2 regions of the Burkholderia sp. F1 genome follow, and region 1 is predicted to be linked to the other one. Evidence: predicted binding sites of a transcription regulator. Region 1 holds the regulator's gene; the other holds the start of a gene.
The links. Region 1 encodes sigma-54, which starts transcription at its own class of promoters, with help from an activator protein. Its sites were predicted from a motif close to TGGCANGNAANCTGCTTT; they were not measured.

Region 1 (4,412 bases):
CCCGGTCGAGCCGAGGCGCTCGCGCGCGAACAGGTTGTCCGTGACGGTGCTGCGGGCGATGCCGTTCTGATTCTCGAAGATCAGCCCGGCTTGTTCGAAGACGCGTTTCTTGCTGGTGACGGAGAGGTCGATGACGACGTTCTCTAGGGGCAGGATTTTGGCTAGGCGATTCATGTTGGCAGGCGATAGGGCGGCCTGGGGTCTCCTCGCGGCGGCAGACTGATTTTCCATGTTTGGCAATATCAAGGCGTTAGGCGATGGAGACCTGCAAGGCACGGCGACCGTACCCAACGCCCCCCGGCAATAACCGAAGCATTATAGAACACGGGCGCGAGCGTGGCGCGGATGCGGGCGGCGCTGCGCCGGACACAAAAAAAACCGCCCGGCGAACCGGGCGGCGTGGCGATGCGGCATGGCAGGTTATTGCGGCGGCACTTCGATCTGTTCGAACTGCTCGACCGCCGGCTGAAGCTTGATCGGATCATGCGCATGCGTTTGCAGGCGCTCCATGTGCTTCACGACCTGGCGGTCCAGCTTGTCGATCAGCAGGTCGATTGCTGCGTACAGGTTGCCGTTTGCGCTTTCGACGAAGATATCCTTGCCCTTCAGATGCAGATTGATTTCCGCGCGTTGCTGCTTGTCCTTTTCCTTGTGGTTGTCGACCGAGAGGATCACAGTGCCATCGATCACCTGATCGCTATGCCGTAGCACCCGGTCCAGCTTGGTGATCACGTATTCGCGAATTGCAGGCGTGACTTCGAGATGATGTCCACTGATCTTCAGGTTCATAGTGCTTCTCCAAGCGAGTGACCACGCGGCCGCATCGAGGCGGCGCTCCGGTCGACATGCCCGTGCCGCACGGTGCGGCAGATGGCGGACAGGTCGCCCGGCCAGTTCCCCGTATGCGCGGTGGCCGGAACACGCCTGCCGCCGGGCAGGCAGCAGGCTTAAAGAGACTTGCGCAGATTTACTGCCGGGATCTTGAGGGCTTCGCGATACTTGGCAACCGTGCGGCGCGCGACCACGAAGCCTTGTTCTGCCAGCAGTTCGGCAATTCGGCTGTCCGAAAGAGGCGATTTTGGGTCTTCGGCTCCTATCAGTTGCTTGATGAGGGCACGGATGGCAGTCGACGATGCGGCGCCACCTGTGTCGGTCGAGACGTGAGATCCGAAGAAGTACTTAAATTCAAGCGTCCCGAACGGGGTCAGCATGTACTTCCCGGTTGTCACACGGCTGACAGTCGACTCGTGTAGGCCCAGCGTATCAGCTATTTCCCGCAAAACCAAGGGGCGCATGGCGATTTCGCCGTGCGCAAAGAAATTCTTCTGACGTTCGACAATAGCCTGTGCAACTCGCAGGATCGTGTCGAACCGCTGCTGGATATTCTTGATCAGCCAGCGCGCTTCCTGCAGCTGCTGCTTGAGCGAACCCGCGGACGGATCGCCGCGGCTGTTGCGCAGGATGTTCGCGTAGAGATTGTTGATCCGCAGGCGCGGCACGACTTCGGGATTCAACTCCGCCTGCCAGCCCTGGCCGACCTTCTTCACGATGATGTCGGGCACGACGTAGTCCGCTTCGGCCTTGCCGTACGCGGCGCCGGGGAACGGCTCCAGCGAGCGGATCAGCGCGTGCGCGTCGCGCAGCGCGTCGTCGTTCGCCTTCAGGTGCTTGCGCAACCGCGTGAAGTCGCGCGCGGCGAGCAGCTCGAGATATTGCGACACGATCTCGAGCGCGAGCGTGCGCGTCGGGGACGGATCGAGCCGCAGCAGCTGCAGCTTCAGGCACTCGGACGCCGAGCGGGCCCCGACCCCGGCCGGGTCGAAGCTGTGCAGCAGCGCGAGCGCGGCGTTCAGTTCGTCGCAATCGACTTCGAGTTCGGGCGGCAGGTCGGCGAGCACCTCGTCGAGCGTTGCGGTCAGGTAGCCGTCGTCGTCGAGCGATTCGATCAGGAACATCACGAGCGCGCGGTCGCGCGGCCCGGCCTGCGTGACGCGCAGCTGCGCGGACAGGTGGTCGCGCAACGACGTCGCCGCTTCCTGGACCTGCAGCGGCGGCAGGTCGTCGTCATCTGACGCGCCGCTCGCGCGGCCGAATTCGTCGAGGTTCCATTGCGGGCCGTCGCTGTCGCCGGACGCGTAGCCGTCATAGTCGTCCGCAGCGGCCGGCTCGTCGCGTTCGGTGCGCTCGCCGGTCTGGCCGGCGCCGTTCGTGGCCGCCATCGGCTCGGGGTTCGACGCGGGCGGCGTCTGCGCGATCAGCGAACCATCCGCGGCAACGCGCAGCGGGCTCGCGATCCATTCGTCGTCGCTCTCGAGCAGCGGATTCTGGGCGACCGCCATCGCCACTTCCTGTTGCAGTTCGAGCGTCGACAGCTGCAGGAGCCGGATCGACTGCTGCAGTTGCGGCGTCAGCGCCAGGTGTTGCGACAGGCGGAGTTGAAGGCTGGCTTTCATGGCAGGGAGGGAGTCATACCGGGAGTTTGCCACGACCCAGGCGCCTTGAGCCATCCGCGATTACGCGCGGCGTCAGTCCTGCCGGGAATGGACCGCGAACGGGACTGTAAAACGGGGCGCGGCCCCGCGCGGCGTGACCGGGCGGGGCGCGTTCTCGACAACGGGTTACATGCGGAAATGTTCGCCGAGATAGACGCGGCGCACGCTTTCGTTCTCGATGATTTCGCTCGGCGCGCCGGCGGCGAGCACGGTGCCGTCGCTGATGATGTACGCGTGGTCGCAGATGCCGAGCGTTTCGCGGACGTTGTGGTCCGTGATCAGCACGCCGATGTTGCGCTGCTTCAGGAACTTGACGATCTTCTGGATCTCGAGCACCGCGATCGGGTCGACGCCCGCGAACGGCTCGTCGAGCAGGATGAAGCTCGGGTTGGTCGCGAGCGCGCGCGCGATCTCGACACGGCGACGTTCGCCGCCGGACAGCGACAGCGCCGGATTCTCGCGCAAGTGGCCGATCTGCAGCTCGTCGAGCAGCGCCTCGGTGCGCGACGCGATCGCGTCCTTCGACAGGCGCTTGCCGCCGTCGTCGTGCTGCAGCTCGAGCACCGCGCGGATGTTCTCCTCGACGGTCAGCTTGCGGAACACCGACGCTTCCTGCGGCAGGTACGACAGCCCCAGCGACGCGCGCTTGTGGATCGGCAGCAGGCTGATCGAGCTGCCGTTCAGCGAGATCTCGCCCGCGTCGAGCGGCACGAGCCCGACGATCATGTAGAACGACGTGGTCTTGCCGGCGCCGTTCGGGCCGAGCAGGCCGACGACTTCGCCGCTCTTCACGTCGAGCGACACGTCCTTGACGACCGTGCGCGAGCCGTAGCGCTTCTTCAGGTTGCGGACGACGAGCGAGCTGCTGGTGCCGGCCGGCTGGCGGTTCGGTAACGCATTCATTGGCCCGGCGCCCCCTGGATCGTGGTCGACGGCGCCAGCTTGGCCGGCGCGCCGTTCAGCGGGGCGGGGCCGCCGCTGCGCGGCGACAGCATCGCGCGCACGCGGCCGTTCGGGTTGCCCGGCGCCGCGACGTCCTTGCCGCCGCGCGCGGTGTAGAAGTCGCGCTGGCCGTCGTAGGTGACCACGCTGCCGTGCACGGTGTCGGCGATCGTCGACGTGCCCTGCAGGCGGCGCACGGTCGCGGCGGTCGTGAGGGTCGTCAGGTCCTGCTTGCCGTCGTAGTCGATGCGTTCCGAGTCGCCGTCGATGTATTCGTCGAGCCCTTCGCGCTTCTGGCGGAACGACGCGTGCTTCTTGCCGCTGCCGTATGAGGTCGCGTACTGATAGCCTTCCGGATCCTGCCGCACTTCGACGCGATCACCCTTGATGATGATCGTGCCCTTCGTGATCACGACGTTGCCGGTCGCGATGGTGACCTGCTTCAGGTCGTCGTAGGTCAGGTTGTCCGCTTCGACGTTGATCGGCTTGCCCTGATCGGCCTTTTCGGCATGGGCGAGCGGCGCCAGCCCGACCAGCGGGAGCGCCACGAGCGTCGCGGCGAGCGCGGCGCGGGCGACGCGCCGGGCGCCGCCGTAAATCTGACACGGGAACGATTCGTTCATGCAGTCACGCGTGGGATGAGTTACTTGGGTTGACCTTTCGAGCCGCCGGACGCGTCCGACGCGGCGATCGTGCCGCGCACGTTGCCGTAAAGCTCGATGACCCGGGTGACGTTGTTGTACTTCATGCCGTCGGTCGCGTTGACGAGCGACAGGCCGCGCTGAAGTTTAACCGGCTTTTCGGTCTGGATCACATCGTCATTGACGAAGATCCGGAAATGCTGGGAATCCGCCTGCATCTGCGGATCGCCGCCGCCCGCGGCGCGCAGGATGCGCGCGTCGTCGTACAGGTCGACGATCGACACGTCGCCGTTGACGGTGCCGCGCTTCGAGGTGGTCGTCACGACCGGCTTGCCGG
Region 2 (4,412 bases), 580 kb from region 1:
GCCCGGCACCGCCACGTTTACCGCCGCGCTGACGCTGCTCACGTTCGGCGTGATCGAGGCCCCGGAGCGCGGCTGGACGAGCCCGCTCGTCGCCGGGCTGCTGGCCGGCGCGGCGCTGCTCGCGGCCGCGTTCGTCGCGATCGAGACCCGCGTCGCGCGGCCGATGCTCGACCTGTCGCTGTTCCGCATCCCGCGCTTCGTCGGCGTGCAGGTGCTGCCGGTGTCGACCTGCTGCTGCTACATCGTGCTGCTCGTCGTGCTGCCGCTGCGCTTCATCGGCATCGACGGCTTCAGCGAGATCGACGCCGGCTGGCTGATGCTCGCGATCTCCGCGCCGATGCTGGTCGTGCCGCTCGTCGCGGCGACGCTCGCGCGCTGGCTGTCGGCCGGCGTGATTTCCGGCATCGGGCTCGTGATCGCGGCGGCGGGGCTCGTGTGGCTGGGCGTCGCGTTGCGCCACGGCGCGGGGCCGGCGGCGATCGCGCCGATGCTCGCGATCGGCGTCGGCGCCGGAATGCCGTGGGGGTTGATGGACGGGCTGTCGGTGAGCGTCGTGCCGAAGGAGCGCGCCGGGATGGCGACCGGGATCTTCAGCACGACGCGGGTGGCGGGCGAGGGCATCGCGCTCGCGATCGCCGGCGCGGTGCTCGCGACGCTCGCGCAGGCGGGGCTGCGCGCGGCGTCCGTGGCGGGTGCGACGCCCGACGCGATCGTCCGCGCGTCCGCCCGGCTCGCGACCGGCGACCTCGGCGGCGCGGCGGCCGCGTGGCCGGCGGCCGGGCGCGCGGTGCTGCGGCACAGCTACATGCAGGCGTTCGACCATCTGCTGATCGGGCTGGCCGTCGTCACGCTGCTGTGCGCGGCGGTCGTGTTCGTGTTTCTGGGTGGGCGGCGTGGCGTGGAGTCCGGCGATGCATGCGCGCGGCGAGCCTGACTGACGGGCCGCTGCTCGCGAGCCGACGCGTCGTGCCGGCACCGGCGGCGGAGCGTCGCTCAACCGTTGCGCATCGTCGCATTCACAACTTTCGCTTGATTTTTCGGCATCCGTTCCGAAACTGTAAGACGACCGCGCCACGTACACGTCGATCTTTCGGTGAAGGCGATACGCAGCGTCTCGAAGCGCCGTAGAAAGCCACAGGAGAATCGGAATGAATGAGCAAGTCAGTGACGAAGTCGTTCAAAGCACCATCAACGGTGCGATTTTGCGTGCCCGAGGAGGCAAGGGGGACATCGTGGACCAGGTGAGCCGCGCATTTCGATCGTTGCAGTCGCTCCGTCGTACGGACCGCCCGGAAGACATCAATCTTGCCGCCGCCGAGCACTACATGTATGCCCGGTTCCTGGCGGGGGCGACGGGCGACCCGTTGGTCAAGGCAACGCCGACGCTGTACGGGGCGAAGAAACGGGTCTATTTCGCGCTCGGCATTCAGGACAGGATGGCGACCAGCCCCGGCAATCCCGTGTTAGCCCCGAACAGCTCGGTCGAACGTTGGGGACTCAAGGGGGCAAAGGACGGCTTGCGCGACTACTCGGCCGTCAACAATGGACAACCCGCCGATCGTTTCGGCGCGTCGCTCAGCACGTTGCGCGAGGAAGCATTGCGATACAAGCGAGGCTGATGCGCCATGTGCCGCACGCCGCTGTCCGCAATTGGCACAGCGTGACGCGTGCGAGCCGCTGAAAGTGTTCCGAATCGGCACAATCGCCGGGATGGTGGGCGCGCGGTGCGCGCGCGGGCGGGGCGGTGCACGATGGCATGCATGTTGCTGTGTAGTCAACGCGCGCAACCGGCGCCGCAATTGCACAAAGCAAGATGAACAGGAGACATCTGATGAACCCGTTTGACCTGAAACAACTGGGCCTCGACGTCGAATACCCGTATCGCCAGCAGTACGACAACTACATCGGCGGCAAGTGGGTGCCCCCGGTCAAGGGCGAATACTTCGAGAACGTGTCGCCGATCAACGGCCAGCCGTTCTGCCGCATTCCGCGCTCCGGCGCCGACGACATCGAGGTCGCGCTCGACGCGGCCCACGCCGCGCGCCGCAAATGGGGCAAGACGTCCGTGACCGAGCGCGCGAACCTGCTGCTCGCCGCGGCCGACCGGATGGAAAAGAACCTGAAGCTGCTCGCCGTCGCGGAAACGATCGACAACGGCAAGCCGCTGCGCGAGACGATGGCCGCCGACCTGCCGCTCGCCGTCGATCACTTCCGCTATTTCGCGGGCTGCATCCGCGCGCAGGAAGGCGGGATCTCCGAGATCGACGACAACACGGTCGCGTACCACTTCCATGAGCCGCTCGGCGTCGTGGGCCAGATCATCCCGTGGAACTTCCCGCTGCTGATGGCCGCGTGGAAGCTCGCGCCGGCGCTCGCGGCGGGCTGCTGCGTCGTGATGAAGCCGGCCGAGCAGACCCCCGCGTCGGTGCTCGTGCTGATGGAGCTGATCGGCGACCTGTTCCCGCCGGGCGTGATCAACATCGTGAACGGCTTCGGCAAGGAGGCCGGCGAAGCGCTCGCGACGAGCAAGCGCATCGCGAAGATCGCGTTCACGGGCTCGACGCCGGTCGGCAAGCACATCCTGCGCGCCGCCGCCGACAACCTGATCCCGTCGACGGTCGAGCTGGGCGGCAAGAGCCCGAACATCTTCTTCGCCGACGTGCTCGATCAGGACGACGCGTTCCTCGACAAGGCGCTCGAAGGGCTCGCGATGTTCGCGCTGAACCAGGGCGAGGTGTGCACGTGCCCGTCGCGCGTGCTGATCCAGGAGTCGATCTACGAGCGCTTCATCGAGAAGGCGGTCGCGCGCGTCGAGCGCATCAAGGCAGGCCATCCGCTCGACCTGCAGACGATGATCGGCGCGCAGGCGTCGCAGCAGCAGCTCGACAAGATCCTGTCGTACATCGACATCGGCCGCGGCGAAGGCGCGCAATGCCTGACGGGCGGCGAGCGCACGGCGCCGGCGGCCGACCTCGGCACGGGCTACTACGTGAAGCCGACGATGCTGCTCGGCAACAACAAGATGCGCGTGTTCCAGGAAGAGATCTTCGGGCCGGTCGCGTCGGTGATGACGTTCAAGGACGAGCAGGAAGCGATCGAGCTCGCGAACGACACGTTCTACGGCCTCGGCGCGGGCGTGTGGACGCGCAACGGCACGCGCGCGTACCGGATGGGCCGCGAGATCGAGGCCGGCCGCGTGTGGACCAACTGCTACCACCTGTATCCCGCGCACGCGGCGTTCGGCGGCTACAAGCAGTCGGGGATCGGCCGCGAGACGCACAAGACGGCGCTGTCGAACTACCAGCAGACGAAGTGCCTGCTGGTCAGCTACCAGGCCGAGGCGCTCGGGTTCTTCTGATCGCCGTTGGCGCGGGCGCGCGCCGTTCGCGTTCGCGCGCCGGCGCGCGTCAGCCCGCGCCGGCGCGTCCCGCGAGGAGCCGACATGGCGGAACCGATTCGATCGATTTCCCGGGATCCGGTGTTTCACGACGGCGAGCTCGACGCGCATCGCCGCTTCGGCGTCGTCACGACGCGGCTGAGCATCGGCGTGCGGCATTTCATCGAGACGCAACCGTTCATGTTCGTCGGCGCCGGCCGCGGCGGCCGTGCGCCCGTGACCTGCGACAACGTGCAGTCGATGCGCGACGCGCGCGTCGTGCGGCTGCGGCCGGGAGACGGCGCGTGATCCGGCGGGTCTTCCAGTGCGGCGCGTCGAACGGCAACCGCGCCAGCGCCGCATGCGCAACGGGCGGGCGGCGCTCGCGCGGCTGCACCAGCCGGGTGCGCGTCGTGCGGCATCGCGGTCAGCCCGAATTGCGCGTTCGGGCACGGTGTCGTTGAATGACGGGCTTGTGCCGGGGCCTGTCCGCGATTCGGCACGGGACTTGCGTGACATGCGCGGTTCCGGACGGTTGAAGGAGAAACACGATGAGTGAACGAGTGGAGCGTGCCGGCGAGCCGACGGCCGAGGACACGCAACGCAGCGCGCAAGGCGGTGACGTGCCGGCCGGGCAGGCCGTCGTCAGCGTCGCGCACGACGCCGACGAGCAGGCGCGCAACCTGATCGGCTGGCGGCAGACCTACGACCAGCTCGCGGCGGGCCGCTTCGTCGGCACGCTGACCGAGCTGCCGCTCGACACGATGAAGCTGTTTCGCGAATCGACGAGCCACATGCTGCGCCAGGCGTGCGAGGTGCGCGGCGATGCGTACTGGTTCGGCATCCCGCTCGTGCGCGACGGCGGGGCGCGCGTCGACGCGCACCGGATCGAGGCCGGCGCGCTCGCGTTCCGGCCCGGCAACGTCGAATTCGAATTGCTGACGCCCGCGCAGTTCTCGATCTACGGCGTCGTGGTGCGCGGCGACGTGCTGCGCCGCTACGCGGAGCAGGTCGAGCGCTGCGGGCTCGACGACCG

Region 2: a site for sigma-54 is predicted at 1,753-1,770, ahead of exaC (acetaldehyde dehydrogenase ExaC). Genes of this name have one in related genera too.

Annotation. Positions count from the first base shown of each region.
Region 1 is NZ_CP172421.1:3,602,379-3,606,790, reverse strand. Features, by position in the region: gene ACFIMZ_RS17000 (PTS sugar transporter subunit IIA) at 1-231, opposite strand, end outside; gene hpf (ribosome hibernation-promoting factor, HPF/YfiA family) at 421-789, opposite strand; gene ACFIMZ_RS16990 (RNA polymerase factor sigma-54) at 948-2,453, opposite strand; gene lptB (LPS export ABC transporter ATP-binding protein) at 2,619-3,395, opposite strand; gene lptA (lipopolysaccharide transport periplasmic protein LptA) at 3,392-4,057, opposite strand; gene lptC (LPS export ABC transporter periplasmic protein LptC) at 4,078-4,412, opposite strand, start outside.
Region 2 is NZ_CP172421.1:169,716-174,127, forward strand. Features, by position in the region: gene ACFIMZ_RS00735 (MFS transporter) at 1-934, shown strand, start outside; gene ACFIMZ_RS00740 (hypothetical protein) at 1,149-1,619, shown strand; gene exaC (acetaldehyde dehydrogenase ExaC) at 1,832-3,358, shown strand; partial or broken gene ACFIMZ_RS00750 (hypothetical protein) at 3,443-3,649, shown strand; gene ACFIMZ_RS00755 (helix-turn-helix domain-containing protein) at 3,928-4,412, shown strand, end outside.